DNA from 3 places in the Mesorhizobium sp. M1273 genome. Region 3 is predicted to be linked to each of the others. Evidence: predicted binding sites of a transcription regulator. Region 3 holds the regulator's gene; each other region holds the start of a gene.
What was found. Region 3 encodes LexA, which represses DNA repair genes until DNA is damaged. Its sites were predicted from a motif close to TGTTCNNNNTGTGTTCNG; they were not measured.
Positions count from the first base shown of each region.

Region 1: a site for LexA is predicted at 3,275-3,292, ahead of dinB (DNA polymerase IV). Genes of this name have one in related genera too.
Region 2: a site for LexA is predicted at 5,775-5,792, ahead of NKH30_RS20160 (single-stranded DNA-binding protein). Genes of this name have one in related genera too.

Region 1 is NZ_JAMYLV010000046.1:15,544-23,648, forward strand. Features, by position in the region: gene NKH30_RS29895 (sulfite oxidase) at 1-588, opposite strand, end outside; gene NKH30_RS29900 (hypothetical protein) at 1,169-1,813, opposite strand; gene dinB (DNA polymerase IV) at 1,981-3,222, opposite strand; gene NKH30_RS29910 (GNAT family N-acetyltransferase) at 3,554-4,012, opposite strand; gene NKH30_RS29915 (hypothetical protein) at 4,081-4,449, opposite strand; gene NKH30_RS29920 (hypothetical protein) at 4,633-4,926, shown strand; gene NKH30_RS29925 (XRE family transcriptional regulator) at 5,151-5,846, opposite strand; gene NKH30_RS29930 (hypothetical protein) at 5,929-6,327, shown strand; gene NKH30_RS29935 (high mobility group family protein) at 6,397-7,032, shown strand; gene NKH30_RS29940 (DUF6456 domain-containing protein) at 7,098-7,703, shown strand; gene NKH30_RS29945 (hypothetical protein) at 7,748-8,059, opposite strand.
Region 2 is NZ_JAMYLV010000019.1:46,289-54,393, reverse strand. Features, by position in the region: gene gyrA (DNA gyrase subunit A) at 1-2,307, opposite strand, end outside; gene NKH30_RS20180 (helix-turn-helix transcriptional regulator) at 2,455-3,282, opposite strand; gene NKH30_RS20175 (hypothetical protein) at 3,369-3,899, shown strand; gene NKH30_RS20170 (MarC family protein) at 3,974-4,603, shown strand; gene NKH30_RS20165 (OsmC family protein) at 4,612-5,037, opposite strand; gene NKH30_RS20160 (single-stranded DNA-binding protein) at 5,161-5,673, opposite strand; gene NKH30_RS20155 (cupin domain-containing protein) at 5,882-6,271, shown strand; gene NKH30_RS20150 (ArsR/SmtB family transcription factor) at 6,354-6,668, shown strand; gene NKH30_RS20145 (SRPBCC family protein) at 6,665-7,189, shown strand; gene NKH30_RS20140 (ATP-dependent Clp protease proteolytic subunit) at 7,216-7,821, shown strand; gene NKH30_RS20135 (hypothetical protein) at 7,818-8,105, shown strand, end outside.
Region 3 is NZ_JAMYLV010000022.1:14,388-22,492, forward strand. Features, by position in the region: gene gltX (glutamate--tRNA ligase) at 1-221, opposite strand, end outside; gene NKH30_RS21680 (ComEC/Rec2 family competence protein) at 324-2,777, shown strand; gene lexA (transcriptional repressor LexA) at 2,771-3,505, opposite strand; gene kynU (kynureninase) at 3,953-5,200, shown strand; gene NKH30_RS21695 (hormone-sensitive lipase) at 5,296-6,126, shown strand; gene NKH30_RS21700 (molybdopterin molybdotransferase MoeA) at 6,134-7,339, opposite strand; gene moaC (cyclic pyranopterin monophosphate synthase MoaC) at 7,339-7,845, opposite strand; gene trpC (indole-3-glycerol phosphate synthase TrpC) at 7,848-8,105, opposite strand, start outside.

The DNA of each region.
Region 1 (8,105 bases), on a different contig from region 3:
GGGGTTCATCGCGTCGGCGAGCGACATGCTACGAGCGAAGTTCTGCCGCATCTTGACGTCGCGTATCGGGATCTCGCCTGTGTCGGTACCGAAAAAGACGACCTCGATGCCCTTCTCCAGAACGCCGGCTTCCTCGAGGATCGGGGCGAGCGGCGTCCCTGCCCAGCGAGCATTGCCGATGCCGCCGGTGAAAAAGGGAAACCCGTGGTTGCCCGAGCATTCCACTGTGAAAACGACCTCCTGCCGCGGTCGCGCCCTGATGTCGGCGAGCGTTAACTCCAGGGGCTTCTTAACCAGGCCTCCGATTTCCATCGACCATGTCTTCTCGTCGATCGTTGGTCGGTTGAAATGCGAGATGCTGAAGAACTTGTCGTTTGGCGTTATCCAGCTATCCAAATCCTCCCAGACAAGCTGCTTCTGGATACCCACCGGATCGGGATTTTCGGTCGGCTGATCCAGCCATCGAATAACTTCCTCGTTCGGCCGTGTTGGAAAAGCGTAAGCCCGGCGCGAGGTATAGAGAGCAGCAATTGCGGCAAGAGCCGCGCTTCCTTGAACAAGAAGTTCTCTGCGCTGAAAATCAGGCATGTTGTTTACCTCCCAGTTGATCCGGAACGGGCTGCAACGTGCCTTAGGCCGTAGCCTGATCACGGATAGGCGACACAATGTGAGATCTGCCCACCCGGAAGTATCCGGGTAGGTCAGATAATCACCGACGCAAGTCAAGCATGTGAAGCGTTGCACGAAACGCCAGCTCGCGTTTCGCATGCTAAGAGTGCGCCTTTGAGAAGGAACTGTCCACAACTTGGACGGGACATGATGATGATTGCAGCATTCCATGCCGATTTCCGGTCCTGCCAAAATCGTTGCTGCTCGGATCGCTGCCGACCGCCCGCTTCTGGGTCATTTCCGGACTTTCGCAGGTTCTCGTCGAACCGGTGTTTCCTGCCGGCCCATGGGTTGGCCGTGCGGCCGGCACCGCCCTGGTCGCTTGGGGCGGCGCAACGCTTTTGGTCTGACGACCAGGGCCGCCTCGAATGTCGCATTTGCAGGAGGAGGCGGGCCCGGGCGGCACATCAGAACCGAGGTGGCCAGCAAGCAGGCCGCCCGGCTCGGGCGCGGCAGAATCAATCACACGTGAACCATTCGCCAACCGAGCGGGGACGCCCTAGTTGGTGGTGACTTGCGTCACCGCCACGCCGGTTATCCTGCCGTTCCCGGCTGTGTAGGTGAGCGTCTGCGTGACCGTGGTGTCCTTCTGGTCGGGAGACGAAGGAGGATAAGAGGCGGCGAAGCCGAAATGGCCGTAACGATCGGGCTTGGCGGCGCCAAATTTCGCGGCCACGTCGCTCAGCGGCGCTCCGACGCCGGGCGTATCGAGTTCAATTGCTGTCAGGCTGGCAGGCGCGCCGGCGCATCCTTCCGGCACCTTGCCTTCCGGGTTCGGCTGCAGCGCGACGGACAGGACACCGTGGTCGGAGCCGCCCATCTCGCCGGAGACGAACCAGAAGATCGACGGCGATCCGCCGGCGTCGGGGCCGGCATAGCAAAGCCAGTGGCGTGAATCTCCGGCGTCACCTTCATCGTGCATCGCTCCGCCGAAGGCTTTTTCGACATCGGCAAGCGTGGTTTCCTCAAGCTTTATCGCCAGCGGCCCGGCCTTGACCTGCTTGAACAGCGGGCTGGCCAGCGGCGAGTTGATATCGCCCAGGGATGGAATCGCCCGGTCCGGGTTGAGCGGCTTGGCCAGCGTCGTTGCATTGGTCACCAGTCCGGCAACGATGAGTGCGAAATATCCGGCGTTCTGTCCCATGCCGATCTCCTGTCGTTCGAAGTGAGGGCGGAAGGATTTGCGAGCGGGTGCTACCCTGTCTGGTTAATACCCAAACGGGTGCACGACGAACTGGTCCAAGATAAATTCACAACGGCGCAGCCTTCAACGTCACTCCGGCGACTTGGCAACCAAAGTGTAATCGAGGCTCACAGTTCCTTTTCGGCCAGCTCGCGAAACGCGTCGGGAACCGACCGCTGTAGCCCGAGCGCGACCGAGGCGTAGCCCACCGCCTCCCAGCCGAAGCGGTCGCGGATCTTGTCGACGGCGCGGTCCGCGGTCCAGCGCGCCGCGCCCTTGCTGGTGCCGGGGCGGCGGCGGTCGTCGTCGAGCCCGAGCGGCAGTTCCAGTTGCAGGCCGGCATGCTGCTCCAGATGCGAGACGGCGATCGCCAGCAGCGAGATTGTCTTTTCGTGCGGATGGTCGATGAGCACCTTGCGCACCAGCGCCTCGGCGATCTCGGCCAGCATGGCGGTTGCCGATATCGGCTGGTCGAGCGTGATCGAGCGCGTCACCGAGCGCAAATCGGCAAAGCGGACGCGAACCGTCACCGTGCGGCCGGGCCGGGATTTCGCCCGCAATCTTGTGGCGACCCTGTCGGCCAGATGCAGCAAAGCGGGCACGAAGACTTCCTCGTCGGCCGGTTTTCGGCCAAGCGCCGACTGCGCACCCGCCGAGCGCGCCCGGCGCTGCGTCTTGAGCTTGCGCGGATCGCGGTTCCACGCCAGCGCGTTGAGTTTCTCTCCCGCCGCCGGCCCGAGCAGGCGCTCAAGCGCCCCACCATTGGTCTTCGCCAGCTCGCCGATGGTGTTGACGCCGATGCCGGCCAGCCGCTGCCTGGTGACCGGGCCGACGCCCCACATCAGCTCGACCGGCAGGTGGTGCAGGAACTCCAGCTCGTGGCGCGGATCGACCACCACCAGCCCGTCCGGTTTTGCGACCTGTGAGGCGATCTTGGCCAGATGCTTGGTGCGGGCTACGCCGACCGAGATCGGCAGGCCGAGCTCGGCCCGCACGCGGCGGCGGATCCTGCCGGCGATCTCGGCCGGCGAGCCGAACAAATGGGTGCAGCCGGCGACGTCGGCAAAGGCCTCGTCGATCGAAATCCGCTCGACCACCGGCGTGAAATCGCCGAGCACCTTGATTGCCGCATCGCCCAGCCGCTGGTAGTCCTTGAAATGGCCGCCGACGAAAATGAGTTGCGGGCAGAGTTCCCGCGCCCGCCGTCCCGGCATACCGCCGCGCACGCCGAACGCCTTGGCTTCATAGGATGCGGCAAGCACTACCCCGCCGCCGACGGCAATCGGCTTGCCGCGCAAGGCCGGGTCGAGCAACTGTTCGACCGAGGCATAGAAGGCATCCAGATCCGCGTGGAGGATGTTGGCTTCCATCCGGCCCGTTCGCCCGCGGCGGTTCGAACGCCGCATTGTCTCGAGTTGTGGTGAGAACATAAAGAGAACATTGTGGGTGGATTGTCAAGCAGCGCGGACGACAGGTGAAGGGGCAATCGCTTCAGGTTGGCGCTGCCCCTCATCGCCCTGCCGGGCGCTTCTCCCCGTATAGTGACGGGGAGAAGGACGCTTTCGTCGATGGTTTCGCCAATCACTAACGTTGCAGGAAAGTGCCGAAGTTGCGGACAGCCCCTTCTCCCCGTCGCTATACGGGGAGAAGGTGCCGGCAGGCGGATGAGGGGCAGCGCCGACTTCGGCAATCAGCCGAGCGCTACAGCGCCAGCTTGTAGCCGAGATGACTGGCGGTGAAGCCGAGGCGCTCGTAAAAAGCGTGCGCCTCCCGTCGACCTTTGTCCGTGGTGAGCTGGACGAAGCTGCAATTGCGCGAACGGCATGTTTCAATCGCCCATTCGATCATCAGCTTGCCGACGCCGCGCGAGCGCCATTGCCGGGCGACGCGAACGCCTTCGATCTGGCCGCGCCAGGCGCCTTTTCTCGAAATGCCTGGAAGGAAGCTGAGCTGCAGCGTTCCGACCACTTGCCCGGCGTTGACCGCGACGGCCAGCAACTGGTTGGGATCGGTATCGATTGCGCTGAAGGCATCGAGATAGGATGGCGCAAGCGGCGTGGACGGGTCTTCCCGGTCTGCGCCGAGCACATCGTCGGCAAGCATTGCAACGATCGCCGGCAGGTCGGGCGCCTGCGCGCGACGGAATTCGATCTCGCTCATCGCGCGGAGACATACGGCGCGGTGTCGGCGATCGCAACATCCGTTTTGCAAGGGAGGCCCGCGCGCCTTCAGGTCGCCTCGAGCGCCCAGAGGCGGTGGCCGTAGCGGCGGAAGAAGCGGGCGAAGAGGCGCTGCTGCCTGGCGCGGGTGAGGTCGGCGGCGCGCCTTTCCTGTCGCCAGTGCGGCATATTGCGGAACATCGACAGGAAGCGGGCGGCATCCTCGAGTGCCTCCTCGGCTGACTGCGCCGGGCGGATCGCCGCCAGGAACAGAGCGCGGCTCGGCTTCATCCGGTCAATCGCCGCCTTGCGCTGGCGATGACCCTGGCGTGCCTTGCGGATGCCGTCCTGGCGGATGGCCGCGAAAGCGGCAAGCATGGCCGGGCTGTCGCCGCTATAGCCGCAGGCATGGGCGAACTGGGCTGGGTCCATCGTCATTCCCTTGCTGCCGGCCGGCTGCGGTTCTGTTGCTCGCGCCGATTCCAGTCCTCGCCACGTATAAGCATAACTCAAATAATTGAACAAGTCAAACTTTCACATTGATGTAAGCGGAACCGACTCGACTCCGCTCCAAAATCCGATAATGTTGCGAACAAAGCAGGAACAACGATGGGGATAACCATGGCATTGGCAGGCAAGGAAGCGACGATCGCCGATGTTGTCTCGATTGCGGTCGAATGCATCGACTGCGGCCGCAACAGGTGGTGGAAGCCGGCCGAGCTCAAGCGGCATGGGGTGATGCCGGAGACACCGCTGGCCGCACTTTCGGGGCGCCTGATCTGCAAGGCCTGCCGGGCCGACGGCCTGCCGGGCGCCGCCGTCTCGATCCAGGCCGCCTTCATCGACGACCGGCAACGGACCCGCGCCGAGGCGCGCCTGCTCAATGGTCGAGAGCTGCAGTCGAGGCGGGCTTGAGGGGGGCGGGGACGGTGTTCTTCCTTCTCCCCTTGTGGGAGAAGGTGGCCGAGCGAAGCTCGGTCGGATGAGGGGTGTTGGACGGATCGCTACCTTGATGGCGTAAATGCTTAAAAAACGCTTCTACATTTCCTCCGCCGCGTTCCTTCCAGCACCCCTCATCCGGCTCGGCGCTGTGCGCCGATCCACCTTCTCCCACAAGGGGAGAAGGGAAAGCTCCCGCCTCAATACCCCAGCAGTTCCTTGAGCGGGATGACGCGGAAGACGTTCTTGATGGCGTAGCGGTTGAAGGACAGCGTCTTGGGCGGGTTGTACTGTTCGACGATCAGCTCGGCGGCGGTGCGCTTGACCAGCTTCTTGATGAAGGCTTTGCCGTTTTGCTCGTTCTCCTCGGGCAGGGTCTCGATCACCACATGGTCGCCGGGCAACGCTTCGCGGCCGCCGCAATAGATCATCTCGCCGGGCTCGTAGCGCGGCACCATCGAATCGCTCAGCACGTGCAGCGCAAACACATTGCGCAGATGCCGGATCCCCGGCGGCCGCTGGACATAGCCGGCCGGCTGGCCGTTGAAGGTGAAGTCGCCATCGTCGCCGCCGACGGCGGTACCGAGAAGCTGGATGTCCATCGGCCCGGCGGGCAGGGGGCCGGGATCGGTGACGATCTCGGCATCGGCGACCGGTCCGGCATCTTCGAGGAAAACGACCTCGCCCTTGCCGAGCGCCACCGGGTCGACGCGCAGGAAAGCGGCGGTCTTCAAAAGGTTCTCGGTCTTGGGCAGGTTGCGCCCGGTCTCCCAATTGCCGACGGCAGCGACGTCGGTGTCGTTGTGCTCGGCAATGTGACGCATCACCAGGCCGCGCTGCTTGCGCGCCCGGCGGATCGCCGCTCCGACCTTGATCGACAGTGCAGTTTTCGCCATGGCTCCATCTGAGGCATAAGATTCGGTTTAGTCTATGCAAGAATCGCTTGCATTACAATTTGAGTTATGCTCTTATGTAGGCATGCACAAGTCGCTTCGCCAGCTTTCGGTCCTTGAATCCGCCGTTCAGCGCGCCGGCAGCGCTCGCCTGGAGGCGGTAGCGCAACCGATCGCCGAGGCCATGCATGTGCCAACCCTTTCCCCTTCGTCGCGGCTGTCCTCCTCCCCGGCCGGGACGATGCCCGAGGCTCGCGCCTCGGATCCGGCAGCGCAAGCGGCCGGAACGGCCGGAGCCGTTCCCCTCACGACTCCGGCCACGAATTGCCTGCCGGCCGGCAATGCGGAAGCCGCGGTTTCCTGCATCCGCACCGAAGACGGCACGGTCATCGCCTTCGACGAGCGGACGGGCAAGGCAGTGTCCGGCGCAACAAGGCAGGCGGCCGAGATGAAGCGCGATCGCAGCAGACCACGCGAAGGCTGACCGGCTTTCGAGCCTGAGACCGGCGAAGCCGGCGCCGCACACAACCATTTTTGCAGGGAATGAAACATCATGGCCGCCCGCTATTCCGCCTCGGAACTGGAACAAATCGAGAACTGGCTGACGAGCGGACTGTCGGCCGTGAAGATCGCCACCCGGTTGACCGCGCTGCGCGGCCGCCCGGCCTCGCGTGCAGCCATCATCGGCATCGTCCACCGCACCGCCCGTTTGCGCACCATCGGCCTTGCCAGATCCAAGGGCTGGTGTGGCGGACGCTCTGGCGGCCGGCTCGGAAATTCGGCGCCTGAGCCATCAAGCACTGCTGATCAAGCGGAGTCGGCTCCGAAGGCCGAGCCACGCTGCCGCCCGGCAAGGCTGTCGGCCAGGCTGGCGCCGCCGGCCTGGCAGCCGGGTCCGGCTCGGATCACCGGGACCGATGGCGCACCGCTCGAAATGCCGGCGCCGCGCCCGATCGCCGCCGGCGGCCGCCAGCCGCATTTCGCCGCCATGCGCTTCATCGATTGCCTGTTCGAGCGCTGCCGCGCGCCGCTCGACACGACGCCGCAGGAGGATGGGGAAAACGACGCCCCCGGCAGCCGGCCAGGTTTGGACATGCTGTGCTGCGGAATGCGCACGAACCCATCGAAAAGCTACTGCGCCTATCACGCGGCGCGCTTCCTGCGCACGCTGCCGGCCGAAGCGATTTGAGCCCGCTGCAATGAGGCTGGAAGTTAGCCAGAGCCCGACGACCAAAACCCAGGAGGACCGAGCCGATGAGCACCAAAACCGCCCAAAAGGTCAAAGCCAGGCCACCGAGATTGCCGAAAGGCGAGGCCGAGCAGGTGCGCATCCGCAAGGAGATCGGCCATGATTTCGCACTGAAGGACGACCGGTTCGGCCGCAAGCGGCTGGCGAAGGGGACGCAGGAAGGAGCGCGCCTCTATGAGGTCTCCAATGACGGCCACACAGCGACCGGCGGCATCGTGCGGGTGCGCAACGTCGACCCGCTGAGCGGCCTCACCTCGCTGTCGCGCCAGCAGCGCGAGGCGGGCATGCGCTACCGCCAGGATTTCCGCAACTCGTCCGAGGCAACCGCCAAGCCGATGGCCTGGGCCGAGCGCGTCGACGGCGGCCGCACCGGCAGCGGCGTCGCCGAACACATCCTGTCCGCCGGCCGCGACCATGCCGAGGCCACCAGGGCTCTTGCCCACTGGGAGATCGCCGGCATCGTGCAAAAGGTCTGCTGTGCCGACGCAACGGTCAAGAGCCTGGCCGAACAGGCCGGCGAGCCGCGCGACGTGGTGGTGAAACTACTCAAGATCGGGCTCGACATATTGGCCGTGCATTACGGCATGATGCTGATGCGCAAGCCGAGGTGAGAAGCCCCGCCGATCCGGCCGGCACTACCGGCCGGATCGATCCGTCAACGACGGCAGACACGGATTCTTTCGATAATCCGGTGGTGATGACGCCAGTGCCTGATGACTTCGGTGTGGCAGCGCCGGTGGTACCGGTACCGGTAGCGCGGCGCGTAGTCCTCGTTATAGACATCATAGCGGTAACGGGGAACGTACTCATCGTCGTAATCGGAATACCGATGGTGGCGATAGTAATAGTCGTCGTCGTCATAGCCGTTGCCGATGCCGATCGTGACGCTGCCGCCGGCATTCGCCGGGCCGATCACGGAAGCCGCCGATGCGATGGCGATCACCGAGGCAAGCAGGAGCTTCTTCATAGCTACCTCCTTCTTTAACGTCCCTCTAATAGAAAAACCCCCGAGG
Region 2 (8,105 bases), on a different contig from region 3:
GTCAGCAGCGAGCCGGCGTTCGGCCACCACCCGCTTGAGGTAGGCGGCACGCTCCGCCGGCGGCGCATCGACATGCTCGATCACCGCCATCGAGATCACCCGGTCGCCATCGGCCATCGCAATGCCGCGCACGCCGACCGAATTGCGGCTCTGGAAGACGCGTACGTCGCTAACCGGAAAGCGGATGCACTGGCCGGAACTTGCCGTCAAAAGCACGTCGTCATTGTCGGTGCAGGTCTCGACGCCGAGGATCTCGTCGCCTTCCTCGTCCAGCTTCATGGCGATCTTGCCGTTGCGGTTGACCTGGACGAAGTCCGACAGCTTGTTGCGGCGCACGGTACCGCGCGTGGTGGCAAACATGACATCGAGCTCGCCCCAACTCGTCTCATCCTCCGGCAGCGGCATGATCGTGGTGATGCGCTCGCCCTGTTCGAGCGGCAGCATATTGATCAGCGCCTTGCCGCGCGATTGCGGGTTGCCGATCGGCAGGCGCCAGACCTTTTCCTTGTAGACGATGCCGCGCGAGGAGAAGAACAGCACCGGCGTGTGCGTGTTGGCCACGAACAGCCGGGTGACGAAATCCTCTTCCTTGGTCGACATGCCGGAGCGGCCCTTGCCGCCGCGGCGCTGCGCCCGGTAGAGCGACAGCGGCACGCGCTTGATGTAGCCGGAATGGCTGACCGTGACGACCATGTCCTCGCGCTGGATCAGGTCCTCGTCTTCCATGTCCGCCCCGCCCTCGGCGAGCTCGGTACGGCGCGGCGTGCCGAACTCGTCGCGCACGGCCATGAGCTCGTCCTTGACGATCTGCTGGACGCGGGCGCGCGACGAGAGGATGTCCAGGTAGTCCTTGATCTCGTCGCCGATCGTGTTCAGCTCGTCGGCGATCTCGTCGCGGCCGAGCGCGGTCAGGCGCTGCAGGCGGAGTTCGAGGATGGCGCGCGCCTGCTCCTCGGAGAGATTGTAGGTACCGTCCTCGTTGATGCGATGGCGCGGGTCGTCGATCAGAAGAATCAGCGATTCCACGTCGCCCGAAGGCCAGCGCCGCTCCATCAACTGCTCGCGCGCCGTCTGCGGGTCCGGAGCGCTGCGAATCAGCTTGATGACTTCATCGATGTTGGCAACAGCGATGGCAAGGCCGACCAGCACATGGGCGCGGTCGCGCGCCTTGCGCAGCAGGAATTTCGTGCGCCGGCTGATCACCTCCTCACGGAAGGCGACGAATGCCTTCAGCATGTCGGTCAGAGTCAGCAATTCCGGCTTGCCGCCGTTCAGTGCCACCATGTTGGCGCCGAAGGACGTCTGCAGCGGGGTGAAGCGGTAAAGCTGGTTGAGGATGACATCGGCGACCGCGTCGCGCTTCAGTTCGATGACGACGCGGTAGCCCTGGCGGTCGCTCTCGTCGCGAATGTCGGAAATGCCTTCGATGCGCTTGTCGCGCACCAACTCGGCCATCTTCTCGATCATCGACGCCTTGTTCACCTGATAGGGAACCTCGGTGATGACGATCGATTCACGATCGTTGCCGCGCGCCTCGACGTTGACGCGGCCGCGCATGACGATGGAGCCGCGACCGGTCGAATAGGCGCTATAGATGCCGGAACGGCCAAGCACGATGCCACCGGTCGGAAAATCCGGTCCCGGAATAATCTCCATCAGCGCCGGAAGGTCGATCGCCGGATTGTCGATGAGGGCAATGGCGCCGTTGCAGACCTCGCCCAGATTGTGCGGCGGGATGTTGGTGGCCATGCCGACGGCGATACCGCCGGAGCCGTTGACCAACAGGTTCGGGAAGCGCGCCGGCAGGACTTTCGGTTCGCTGCCCGACGCATCGTAAGTGTCCTGGAAATCGACGGTGTCCTTGTCGATGTCTTCCAGCAACTCATGCGCGACCTTGGTCAGCCGCGATTCCGTGTAGCGCATCGCCGCCGGCGGATCGCCGTCGATCGAGCCGAAATTGCCCTGCCCGTCGATCAGCGGCACGCGCAGCGACCAATCCTGCGCCATGCGCACCAAAGCGTCGTAGATAGAGGCGTCGCCATGCGGATGGTATTTACCCATCACGTCGGCGACCGGGCGTGCCGATTTCACATATTTGCGGTTCCAGTGATAGCCGCTCTCATAGGCGGCGTAGAGGATGCGGCGATGCACCGGCTTGAGGCCATCGCGCACGTCCGGCAATGCGCGGCTGACGATCACGCTCATGGCGTAGTCGAGATAGGAGCGCTGCATCTCCTCGATGATGGATATCGGCTCGATGCCGGTGGGGCCGCCGTCGGCGCCGCGCGGTGTCTTTTGGTCGGTCAAATCGGATCACAATCTAATCAGGAATCACTTGGTGCTTATATAGGAAGCCAGCCTGAAACTCCAACAATCGCGGCAGTTTTCCAGTGTGGTTTTTAGCGGCAAATTCAAAAGGATAAACCAATTGCGACGATATGGCCGTGTACCCTTTCACGGGCGTCGCCGGCGGGCGCGATAAGTACCCGGCGCCTCGCCCATCAGCCGCCGGAAACGGCGATTGAAGGTTGATAGATCGTTGAATCCCGCCGAAAAGGCAATCGCCGAAATCGTCTGATCCGACGTCCGCAGCCGCACGGCTGCCCTGTGCAGCCGCGCTCTCAGCAGGAATTGGTAGGGCGTCATACCGGCAACGTGCCGGAAGGTGCGCAGGAAATGGTAAGGGCTGGTGGCGGTCTCGTCGGCGAGTTCGGCAAGCGAGATCGGCCGGTCGGCATCGACTTCGATGCGCCGCACCGCTTCGGCGACACGCTTCTGGTCACGGCGGCTCGGCGTCCGTCCCCGATCCGTAGCGCTGCAAGCCGCTGTTACCGCGGCACCGGCAATGCGCAGGGCGAGTTCCTCGAACGCGCCGGTGTCGGCCATCTCGCGCGCCGCCTCCGCTTCGGCAAGCAGCGGCACCAGCGCCGGCAAGGGCGGCAGGCGCGGCGTTCCGAAATCGAGCGTCTTGGCGCCCGGCACGTCGGCGACGATCCGCTCCATATAGGCCGGTCCGAAATGGAAGGAGAGGCAACGGTCGCCGGCGCCATGCTCGTGCCCGCATTCGTAGCATGTGCCGGGATTGCCGAGCAGGAGCGCGCCCGGCGCCAGCATCGCCGTGCCCTCGCGCGCACGATAGCGGAAGGTGCCGTTGGTTACGGCGGCAACGCAGAAATCCCGATGCTCCTCCTCGAATGGCCTGTCGGCGGCGCTGGCGGTGCAGATGACATCCGACACCTGCCAGCCTCGGCCCGACGCCAGCCTGTGCGCGCTCGTCGTCATCGCCGAAACATAGCAACTTTTCCCAAGCGCAGAACCCCTGTCGGCCTCTATGCTTGCCGGTCTCCTGACAAGATGAGAGCGAAGCCATGTCCAATTCCTTTGCCAAGGTCCTGCACAGCGATGGGCCCGTACCGGCCCTTGCCGAGAAACTGAATCTTTATGGCCGCTTCGTCGGCGCCTGGACGTTCGACGCCACGCGCCATCTCGAGGACGGTCAGGTGCTGACCGGGCGCGGCGAAGTGCATTTCGGCTGGGTGCTCGAAGGCCGCGCGATCCAGGACGTATGGATCCTGCCTGCCCGTGACGCCGGCCCCTCGCCCTCGCTCGGCAAATGGACCTTCTATGGCACGACGTTGCGCGTCTACGATCCCGGCGTTGACGCCTGGCACATCTTCTGGAGCGATCCGCGCAATCAGTACTACAGCCGCCAGCTCGGCCGTGCCGAGGGCGACACCATCATCCAGCAAGGCGCAGGCGGCACCGGATCTGCTGTGCGCTGGAGCTTTTCGCGCATCACCGAAAATTCGTTCCGCTGGCTGGGCGAACGCTCACAGGACGACGGCGCCACCTGGCGTCTCGAAGTCGAGTTTCTGGCGCGCCGGGCCGTCAGTCCCTGATCCGCACGGTTTCCACTGGCTCTGCTTTGCTCTACCAATCCCGTTATCCGGCTTTGCCGGCGGGGAGGGTCAGCATGCCGAGCTTCGACAGCCTGTTCAACGCCTTCGTCACCATACTGGTGACGATCGATCCGCCCGGCCTGGCGCCGCTCTTCCTCGCCGTGACCCGCGGCATGAACCGCGAGGAGCGCAACCAGGTCTCCGTGCGCGCCTCGGTCATCGCCTTCCTGGTAATGGCGTTGTTCGCAATCGCCGGCGCGTCGATCCTGTCAGTCTTCGGCATCACTCTGCCGGCCTTCCGCGTCGCCGGCGGCTTTCTGCTGTTCATCATCGCCTTCGAAATGGTGTTCGAGCGCCGGCAGGACCGCAAGGAGAAGATCGGCGACGTCGCCATCACCAGGGACATGATCCACAACATCGCCGCCTTCCCGTTGGCGATCCCGCTTATTGCCGGTCCGGGCGCGATTTCGGCGACCGTCCTGCTCTCAAGCTCGTTTCAGGGTTTGGGCGCGCAGACAGCCCTTGTCGGCATCATCGCCATCTGCCTCGTTATCACCTACCTGGTGTTCGTGCTGTCAGAGCGCATCGACCGTATCCTCGGCCAAACCGGCCGTTCGATCCTGACAAGGCTGCTCGGCGTCATCCTGGCGGCGCTCGCCGTACAGTTCGTCGCCGACGGCATCAAGGCGCTGATGGCGACGTAGGGACAGCCCTACTTCGCTGTCGTTTCAATGACTTCGAAGTCGTGGGTAATCTCGGCAGTCTTGGCCATCATTGCCGAGGCCGAGCAGTATTTCTCGATCGAAAGCCCGATCGCCCGCTTTACCTTGTCGTGTGACAGCGCCCGGCCCTTGACGACAAAATGCATGTGAATGCGGGTGAACACCCTGGGATCGGCTTCTGCACGGTCGGCATCGAGTTCGACCACGCAATCTTCGACCGCCTCGCGCCCCTTTTCGAGGATATGGACCACGTCATAGGCCGAGCAGCCGCCAGTGCCGATCAGCACCAGTTCCATTGGGCTCGGCCCCGACGTCTTGCCCTCCGGCCCGAACGCAGTGCCTAGCACCAGCTTGTGCCCATTGGCGGACTCGCCAACGAAAGTGCGCTCCTCGACCCATTTGACCCTTGCCTTCACCTGATACGTCCTTTCACCGCTCAAACGCACAACGTCCCAAAAATCCAAGACAGATTTTCGGGACGCCATTTCGTGGCCAAGGTGCCGGCGCTTTTCGCCGCAAGGGCAGTCCGCTCCGAGAAATCAGAACGGGATTTCGTCGTCCAGCTCGCGCGACGAACCACCGCCGCCGCCCTTGTTGGCGCCACCGCGATTGAAACTTTCGCCCGGGCCGGACTGGCCGAAATCGGAACCGCGGCTCGCACCACCACCGGCATAGTTGCCGACCTGGCCGCCGCCCTCGCCCCGCGCATCGAGCATCTGCAGCTCGCCGCGGAATTTCTGCAACACGATTTCGGTCGTATAGCGGTCATTGCCGGTCTGGTCCTGCCATTTGCGCGTCTGCAGCTGGCCCTCGACATAGACCTTCATGCCCTTCTTCAGATACTGCTCGGCCACCTTGGCGATCTGGTCGTTGAAGATCACGACGTTGTGCCACTCGGTCTTTTCCTTGCGCTCTCCGGACGTCTTGTCGCGCCAGCTTTCCGACGTCGCGATGCGGATGTTGACGACCGGGTCACCCGAATTCAGGCGGCGGATTTCAGGGTCCGCCCCGAGGTTGCCCACCAGAATGACCTTGTTGACGCTACCCGCCATGATACTTCTCCGCGCTCATCCGAAACCGAATTTTTGTCGTCGCACCTTACAGGCTATGGACAATCCCTGCCTGCCGTCGCTGCCTTTTCCCACAAGGTTTTTGTTCTCTTTTCGTTCTATATGAGAGGCCCTGCACTGTCAATAGTTGTCAGTAAGAAGTAGTGTCTTGGCGTCGAATTTCCACAGACCATGGGATCGAGGCGAACGCATGAAGATGGTCGAGCATGACGATCAGCCGCAAGAAGAGTGGCGGACGGGAGTAAAGACCCGCATGCATGTCTCTGCCCGCAACGGTGCAACTCAACTTTGCATATTCGAACAATGGGTCGAACCGGCGGTTGGCGCCCCGACACATTGGCACCCGGTCGAGGAAGTGCTTACCGTCATCGCTGGCAGGGCCGAGATGTGGATCGACGAAGAGCATCTCGTCTTGACTGCCGGACAGTCGCTTGTTGTCGCCGCGCACAGGCAACATGGCTTCCGAAACGTCGGCTCCGAATTGCTTCATATTCATGCTGTGCTCGCGTCACCAGTTTTCGAGGCGACGTTCAACGGATCCCCCGACATGGTGAGACGCTGGCTTCCAGCGAGTTTGTAAAACCTCGCCTGTCTTAAAAAATACCGCCTGTCTTAAAAAACACGGCTTGCCAAACAGATAAGTATTGACTTATGCTTTCGGTATGATCGAAGCAGACATTTTTCGGGCACTGGCGGATCCAACGCGTCGCGCCGTCTATGAGCGGCTCGCCGACGGCGAGATGACGGTGTCGGAACTGCGCACTGGCATACCGGTATCGCAGCCGGCGGTATCGCAACATCTCGCAGTGCTGCGCGGCGCCGGCCTCGTGGTGGAGCGCCGGGCCGGTCGCAACGCCTATTACCGCGTCGATCCGAAGGGGCTTGCGCCACTGCTCGGCTGGATCGAACGCTACCGTGCGTTCTGGCCAGAGCGCATCGAAAGGTTCAAGACGGTTTTAAAGGATATGGACCAATGACCAGCCGAGGCAAAGAACGCGCCGAAATGGCCGCAGACAAGATCGAGTTCGAGTGCGAGCTGCCCGAACCGCCGGAAAAGGTGTGGCGGGCGCTGACGGTGCCGGACCTGCTCGCGGCCTGGATGATGCCGAACGACATCAAGCCCGAAATCGGCAACCGCTTTGCCTTTAAAGCGCCGAATGCGCCGATCGAGTGCGAAATCCTCGACGCGGATCCCGGACGGCTGCTGCGCTATTCCTGGCGGGAGCGGCCGGCGCCCGGCGATACGCAGGTGCCGCCCGGCGGTCCCCTGGACAGCGCAATGAACGACAGCCCAGTGGACAGCATCGTCACCTTTACGCTCGACCGCACCGTTTCCGGCGGCACGCATCTGCGCATCGTCCATGATGGTTTTGCTCGGGCAGCAGTGCCGGGGATCGCGATGGCAGGCGCCGGTTGCCGGCTTTCCTTTGAAGCGCGCACTCCCAGGCACAAGCAGATCGCCGCAAACACCCCGCGCCTCTTCCTGCGCGCGGCCTGAACGACAACAGTCAACGGAGACAACCGATGAGCGGCCTTGCCAATCTGGTGCCGATGGTGATCGAGCAGTCGAGCCGCGGCGAACGTGCCTTCGACATATTTTCGCGGCTGCTGCGCGAGCGCATCGTCTTCATCAACGGCCCGATCGATGACGGCACCTCAGCGCTGGTCTGCGCCCAGCTTCTGTCGTTGGAATCCGACAATCCCGACAAGGAGGTCTCGCTCTACATCAACTCGCCCGGCGGCGTGGTGACCAGCGGTTTCGCCATCTACGATACGATGCAGTATATCAGCTGCCCGGTCTCCACGGTTTGTATGGGCTTCGCCGCCTCGATGGCCTCGTTCCTTTTGATGGCCGGCACACCGGGGCGGCGCATCGCGCTACCCAACACCAGCATCGTGCTGCATCAGCCTCTCGGCGGTTTCCAGGGCCAAGCCTCCGATATCCAGCGCCATGCCGAGGGCATCCTTCGCACCAAGCGTCGCATGACCGATCTTTACGCCCGCCATTGCGGCCGCACCTACGAAGAAGTGGAACGCACGCTCGACCGCGACTTTTTCATGACCGCGCAGGAGGCCAAGGATTGGGGCCTCGTCGACCATGTTTTCGACACTCGCAAGCAGGCCGCATGAACGAGCCGGGCCGGCGGACGGAACTGAGGAGATTGAGCGCCCGCAATTTCAGCGCCATCGGTCTGGTCTTGCCGCTATCGCGGCACTATAGTCCGGCGATGACCGCCAGCCGCTCATCCAGCCTGTTATGCCTTGCTATCGCTGCCGTTGCCGGCACGAACATGCTGGTGGGTATGGCACTTGCCCAAGATAATTCGATGTCTTCGCAAAAGGGCGCCCTGCCCGGTGTGACCAGCGATTATCGCATCGCCGAGCCAGCGCCGCGGCCTGAGCCTGACGATATG
Region 3 (8,105 bases):
GGCGCGCCGTCCCAGGTGAGTCCGAGCCAGGAAAGCCCGTCGAGAATGGCTGCCGTCGCCGCATCCGTCGACCGCTCACGGTCGGTATCCTCTATACGCAGCAGCATCGTGCCGCCCGTGTGCTTGGCGTACAGCCAGTTGAACAGCGCCGTGCGCGCGCCGCCAATGTGCAGATAGCCGGTGGGCGAGGGGGCAAAACGGGTGACGACCTTATCGGGCATGGAACTCTCAGGCGGGCGAAGGAAGTGGGTTTGCGGACTTTCGCGCGTTGCGCGTTCATGTAGCATAGGAGGTCGAGGGCGCAAGGGGCAGACCCGACGGCTGTGCGAGGCCGTGGTGCGGGCGAGGGCGAGGACGTTGGCAGCGACGTCAGCGAACGCTTGCTGTTTGCCGCTCCCCCGCCTGTCCTGCCGGCACCGGCATTGCTACCTGCTCCGCGCTTCGATGCTCCGTCGCTGCCGGCCAGCGACCCAGCAACGGTTCTCGTGCCCGCGGGCGAGCCTATCGTACGCCTGCGCAGGCGTTTCCGCCTCCCGTCACCGTCCCGTATCCGCAACAGCGTAACCACAGCGGCCGGTCTGGAACTCGACCGCGGCATCGCCTTCCTGCTGGTGCCGGTGTTCCTCGCATGCGGGGTGGTCGTTTATTTCGGGCTGTCGGTGGAGCCGGCCTTTCCACAGCCGATCGCAATCGCGCTCCTCGCGACCCTTTGTGCCGTCGTCTCGCGGTCATGGCCCAGGGCGCGCCTGTGCTTCATGGTGGCGCTGCTCTGCGCGCTTGGCGTACTTGCCGCCAAGTTCGAAACATGGCGTGTCGGAACGCATATGCTCGGCTCCGAAATCTCGACGCGGCTGACGGGTCGCGTCGTATCGTACGAGCCCATGGCGAGCGGCCGCATCAGGCTGACAATCGATGTGATCTCAACGGCCAGGCCGACACTGCGCTACATGCCGGAACGGGTCCGCGTTTCGGCGATGAAGATACCGGCTGAGCTGACCGCCGGTTCCGAGATCACCGGCTATGTGCGGCTGCTGCCGCCGACCGGCCCGGTGCGGCCCGACAGCTATGATTTCTCGTTCGACAGCTATTTCGCCGGTATCGGCGGCAGCGGCTTTTTTCTCGGCAATCCGAAAGTCGTGTCGTCGGGCAGCATGCCGCTTGCCGCGCAGCTTTCTTCCGCGATCGAAGACGCGCGCGAATCCATCGCCGACCATATCCGCAGCCGCATCGGCGGTGCCGAGGGCGAGATTGCTGCTGCGCTGATCGTCGGCGTGCGCGCCGGCATTCCCGAGGAGATCAACGAAGCGATGCGGCGCACCGGCATCTACCACATCATCTCTATCTCGGGGCTGCATATGGCGTTGGTCGCCGGCACCATCATGGCGCTGCTGCGGGGTGCCTTTGCGCTGTTTCCCGATTTCTCATCGCGACGGCCGGTCAAGAAGTATGCCGCGGCCGCTGCGCTTTTCTCGATTACGGCCTACCTCGTCTTTTCCGGCATTGTCGTGGCGGCCGAACGCATCATGCTGGCGGTGATGCTTATCGCCGTGCTGTTCGACCGGGCCGCGCTCACCATGCGCAACCTGGCGATCTCGGCCATCGCGGTCATCCTGGTGTCGCCGCACGAGGTGGTCGGTCCGAGTTTCCAGATGTCCTTCGCCGCGACGGCGGCCCTTGTCGGCGCCTACGCAGGCTGGTCCGATTACCGCGCCGGCAGGGCCACCACGCCGCCGCCGCGGCAGTCGCCGCTACGCTTTGCCACTCGAAAGGTCCTGCTGGGCATGTGCGGTCTGGCGATGACCTCGATCATTGCAGGGAGCGCCACGGCGCTTTTCGCCATATGGCATTTCCAGCGCGTGGCGCCGCTCAGCCTGTTCGCCAATCTGGCCATCATGCCCATCGTGTCACTGGTCGTCATGCCCTTCGCCGTTCTCAGCGCGCTGGCGATGCCGTTCGGTGCGGATGGCCCTTTTCTCTATGTCATGGGCAAGGGGCTGACGGCGATGATCGCCCTGTCCGGGTGGATCTCGGAGCGCTCGCCGATCGATGCGGTCGGGCTGATTTCGCTGAGATCCGTCCTTCTGGTGACGATCGCCCTCGTCATTGCCAGCATGGCGACGACGTGGTTGCGGCTGGCGGCACTTCCTTTTGCGCTCGCCGGCTTGCTGACGACAACGCAGACACGCATACCCGACGTATTGGTCTCGGAGGACGCACGGCTGGTCGCGCTGCCGATCGGCAGCGGTGAACTCGCGGTCAACCGGGCACGCCCGAATGAGTTCACCATCGACAACTGGAAACGCGCGCTCACATCAGAGGCTATCGTCGCGCCGGAAACACCTGGAAAGAACGACCCGCAATTCGACATTGCCGATCCGGCCGACCTACCGCCGGGCATGCCGTTCATTTGCACGGACGGCCTCTGCCTTGCCAGGCATCCATCCGGCGCGATCATCGCGCAAGCCAAGGACCGCGATACTGCGCGGCCAGCCTGCGCCTTTGCCAGCTTGATCGTCATCGACGACGCCACCGCCCATAACCCCTGCTACTACGACCGGCTGGTCCTCGTCGTCACCAAACGGCAACTGGCGCGCGCGGGAAGTGCCGCCGTCTATTTCGATCCACAAGCGGCAACACGCGCCGAGATCCGCTTCGCCGTCGAAAAATCATACCGGCCCTGGCACGTGCAGCGGAAATTTTCACGCGCGGCACGGGGCCTGCCGCCATACCGCCGGGCCGACAACCCCAAAGCCGGCGCCAAGGGCGGAGCTCAGTAGCGGCGGATCAGTCCGACGAGCTTGCCCTGCACCTTGACCCTGTCTGGTCCGAAGATGCGCGTCTCGTAGGCCGGATTGGCGGCTTCCAGGGCGATCGAGGCGCCCTTGCGGCGGAACCGCTTCAGCGTCGCTTCCTCCTCGTCGACCAGTGCCACCACGATCTCACCGGGGCTCGCCGTATCGGCATTGCGGATGATCACCGTGTCGCCGTCGAAAATGCCGGCCTCGATCATCGAATCGCCTTTGACCTCAAGCGCATAATGCTCGCCGCCCATGATCATATCCGGCGGCACCGAAATCGAATGCGTCTGGTGCTGGATGGCGTCGATCGGCACACCGGCAGCGATGCGGCCCATCACCGGGATCGAAACGGCGGCGACGACATCGTCGTCATTTCCGGCTGCGGGCACGCGCGACGATGTCGGCTTGCCTTGCCGAGGGGCGCCTTGCCCAAGACTGCCCTGGATGACACTCGGCGAGAACTTGCGTGCCGCATTGAGGCCGGGGGCGATCGAGTCAGGCAGGCGTAGCACCTCCAGCGCACGGGCCCGGTTGGGCAAACGGCGAATGAAGCCGCGCTCCTCCAGCGCCGTAATCAGCCGGTGGATTCCGGATTTGGAAGCCAGGTCGAGCGCTTCCTTCATCTCGTCGAATGAAGGCGGGATACCGCTTTCCTTCAACCTTTCGTGGATGAACATAAGCAGTTCGTGTTGTTTGCGTGTCAGCATAGCGACCCCCAACAGAATCAGAAAAACAAACCCAGAACAAACACTATCTGTTCCAGTTGTGTTCCGCAACTGTTTAAAGTTTAATGAATGCGTTAAGGCTCGGGAAACAAACGACGTCCCCTACCGGCGTACCGCATTTTCACCGCCGCGAGCCTCATCGCCTTGATTCTGCTTTCGTTTGCGCCCTTCTGGCCTCCTAGAAGGCGGCACTGGCATCGGCCGTCGGTCGGCAAAAGGCACGGAATTGAACCCGTATCGACTGTGCGGTTTGGTCAATGCACCGTGAACGAAACGAACTCAAAACGCCAACCTCGGGTTAAGTCCCGGTTTCCACCGCCTGGTCAGGCTGCTTCTCGCCGGTGGAGCCTTGCTGCGCGCAACCAGGTAATGGAAGAACAGTCGATGCGTGTCCGGCGTTGCGTTGGATCTTGGGGGAGCAGACAAATCATGACAGGAATTCCCGATCTCGTGGCCATAAAGGCGATGGATGCCGCGGATCCGCTGCGCGCGATGCGCGACCGCTTTGTGTTGCCGCAAGGAGTGATCTATCTCGACGGCAATTCGCTAGGAGCTGCTTCACGTGCCGCTTTCGATGAACTGCACAAAGCCGCGACCGAAGAATGGTCGCATGATCTCATCCGCGCATGGAACACGGCCGGCTGGTTCAACATGCCGCTTGAACTTGGCGACCAGCTCGGGCGCCTGATCGGGGCCGCGGCCGGCCAGACAGTGGTCTGCGACACGACATCGGTCAATATCTACAAGCTGCTGCACGCCGCCATGGCCATGCGACCGGAGCGGCAGGTCATCGTCGCCGAGGGCGATAGTTTTCCGACGGACCTCTACATGGCCGAGGGTGTGGTTTCGACGCGAAAAGATACGCTGCTGCGCCTCTCGGGAGTCGACGCGCCGACCATCGAAGAGCTGATCGACGAACGCACCGCTGTGGTGCTGGTCAACCACGTCAACTATAAGTCGGGCGAACTGCGCGACATGCCGGCGCTGACGCGCAGGGCTCAGGAAGCCGGGGCGATGATCGTCTGGGATCTCTGCCACACCGCCGGCGCGATGCCAGTCGAACTCGACAAGGCAAACGCCGATTTTGCCGTTGGCTGCACCTACAAATATCTGAATGGCGGCCCGGGCGCGCCTGCCTTCATCTATGCGGCTGAGCGGCATCTTTCCGACATCCAGCAGCCGCTCACCGGCTGGTGGGGCCATGCACGGCCCTTCGCATTCGAGCCAGGCTATGCGGCCGGCACCGGCATCCGCCGGTTTCTGTGCGGCACGCAGCCGGTCTTGTCGATGCGCACGCTGAAGGGCGCGCTCGACATCTGGAACGATGTCGACATGACGGCGGTGCGCAAGAAGAGCATCGCGCTGGCGGATCTGTTCATCGAGCTTGTCGAGGCAAAGTGCGGCACGTACGGGCTCACGCTCGAAAGCACGCGCGATGGGGAAAAACGCGGCAGCCAGATTTCATTCATGCATGAGCATGGCTACCAGGTCATGCGCGCGCTGATCGAACGTGGCGTGATCGGCGATTTTCGCGCGCCATCGACCATGCGCTTCGGCTTCACCCCGCTCTATATCGGCTATGCCGATGTCTGGCAGGCCGTCAAAGTGCTTGAGGACATCCTGCACACCGGTGCGTGGAAGGATGCGCGCTTCGCCATCAAAGCAGCTGTCACTTGAGATTGATGCGAGAGCTGGAATCGTGAGGCTGGCGACGACGCGCCGCGCGATGCTTACGGCTACGTTGCAAGGCCATATGCCAGGGAGGGCGCAGGGTGTTCGAACGTCACATTGCCGATTGGGACAACGCCTATGCCAACGGCGCCAACATAGCCGGCAGCGATCGCTGGCCGGCGGCCTGGATCGAGCCCGCGCGGGTTTTCCGCGACGTGCTTTCGACCGAGGGCAGGGCGCGGCTCGACATGGCCTATGGCGACAACCCACGCAACCGGCTCGATCTTTTCCTGCCGGCCATCAAGCCCAAGGGACTCGTGGTGTTCGTTCATGGCGGCTACTGGATGGAATTCGACAAGAATTTCTGGTCGCATCTTGCCGCTGGCCCTGTTGATCGCGGCTATGCGGTGGCGATGCCGTCCTACACGCTCTGTCCGCAGATACGCATTGGCGGCATCGTCAAGGAAGTCGGCGCGGCGATCGGCAAGGCGGCGGCGATGGTTGCAGGGCCGCTGATGCTGACCGGGCACTCGGCCGGCGGCCATCTTGTTAGCCGGATGGTTACGGCGACGACGCCGCTGGCGACCGAAGTGGTCCGGCGCGTTCGTCATGTGGTGTCGATCTCGGGGGTGCACGATTTGCGCCCGATCATGCGCACCGGCATGAACGAGACGCTGGCGATCGATGAGGCCGAGGCGCAGGCCGAAAGTCCGGTGCTGCTGCGCCCGATGGACAAGGCCCGCCTGACCTGCTGGGCCGGCGGCGGCGAGCGCGCCGAATTCCTGCGTCAGAGCGCGTTGCTGGCCAACATCTGGATCGGCCTGGGTACCGCGACCAGCTCGGTGGTCGAGCCTGACCGGCATCATTTCAACATCATCGACGGTTTGGCCGATCCAGACCATCCGCTGACCCGGACCTTGATTTCGGAGTGAGGCAGGTTCAGCGTAGCATCAGTACGTCGCAGGGGGAGCCCGCCGCCGCGGCAGGCGCGAACGGCGCGCGAACGATCAGCCCGTCGGCATCGGCCAGCATTTTCAGCATCGAGGAGTCCTGGATGCCGAACGGCGTCGCCACGAGCGTACCGGCGTCATCTATGACAACAGCCCGCAGATAATCTTGCCTGAGATCGTTGGCCGGCATGGCGGCACCGAGCCGTGCCCGACGTATATCCTGCTGAAAGGCGCGGCCGCCGAGCCGCGCCAGCAGCGGCTTCAGGAAGAGCTGAGTGCAGACCAGGCTTGCCACCGGATTGCCGGGCAGGCCGATGCAGCGAATGTCTCCCAGCCGCCCGAACATCAGTGGCTTGCCCGGCCGCATGGCGATCTTCCAGAAATCGAGCGTCATGCCTTGCCCGGTCAGCACGTCATGGACGAAGTCGTGGTCACCGACCGAGGCACCGCCCAGCGTGACGATGACGTTCGCGCCAGCCTTCACGGCCTTTTCAACCAGCGCAGCGATCGCCTCCCTGCGGTCCGGCGCGATGCCAAGGTCGAGCGCGCGCGCACCGACCGACTGTGCGGCAGCGGCGACACCATAGGCGTTGGAGGAGATGATCTGGTCGGGGCCAAGATCGCTGCCCGGCGGCAGTAATTCGTCGCCGGTGGCGATGATGGCGACCAGCGGCCGTTTGACCACGCGCACCTCGGGGTGATTGGCCGATGCCGCCAGCGACAAGGCCGCCGGGTCGAGCAGGCGGCCTTTGGGCAGCAGGACATCGCCCTTGGCGAAATCGAGCCCGAGGCGGCGGATGTTGCGCCCCTGCACCGTCCGTTCCGTCACTTCGACGCTGCCGCCACCGAGATCGCGGACGTTCTCCTGGATGACGATAGTGTCGGCGCCTTCGGGAAGCGGCGCGCCGGTAAAGATGCGCACGGCCTGCCGCTGCTGCACCGTTCCGGCAAAGCCGCGTCCGGCCGGCGCCATGCCGACCACCGAAAGCCTTGCCGGTACGGACGCGATATCGGCCGCCCGCACGGCATAGCCGTCCATGGCGGAGGCGTTGAACGGCGGCTGGGTGCGGAGCGCCACAACCGGCTCCGCCAGCACGCGGTCGGCGGCATCCAGCAGTGCGACGCGTTCGCCCGGCAGCGCTGCTGCGCCGTCCAGCAGGCGCTCGAGCGCCTCGGCAACTGGGACCAGCACCATTATCGGCCTGCCTCGGTGGCCCCGTCTCCGGTGATCTTGTAGTCGCCGGATTTGCCGCCGGTCTTTTCAACCAGCCTTATGCCGGAGATGACCATGGCGCGGTCGACCGCCTTGGCCATGTCGTAGATGGTCAGGCAAGCGACCGAGACGGCACTCAGAGCCTCCATCTCAACGCCGGTCTTGCCGGTGACGCGGGTCAATGCTGTCACCTTCAGGCCGGGCAGCGCGGCGTCCGCCTCGATATCGACAGATATCCTGGTCAGCAGCAGCGGATGGCAAAGCGGGATCAGTTCATGCGTCTTCTTGGCCGCCATGATGCCGGCAATGCGCGCGGTGCCCAGCACGTCGCCCTTCTTGGCGTCGCCGGCGAGGATCATGTCCAGCGTCTCGGGCCGCATCGCGACAAAGCCTTCTGCGACTGCCGTGCGCACCGTCACAGCCTTGTCGCCGACATCGACCATGTTGGCTTCGCCCTGCGCGCCAAGATGGGTGAGGGTGGCCGCCATCCTCAAACGGCCTCTGCCGGCGCCTTGCCCGTCAACAGCAGGCGCGTTGCCGCGGCCACGTCCTGCTGGCGCATCAGGCTCTCGCCGACCAGGAAAGTCGCAATGCCGCTCTGCTCCAGCCGGCGGCAATCGTCGTGCGAAAAGATACCGCTCTCGCTGACCAGATGGCGGTCGGCCGGCACCATCGCTGCCAGCCGCTCCGAGGTCTGCAGGCTGGTTTCGAAGGTCCGGAGATTGCGGTTGTTGATTCCGATCAGCCG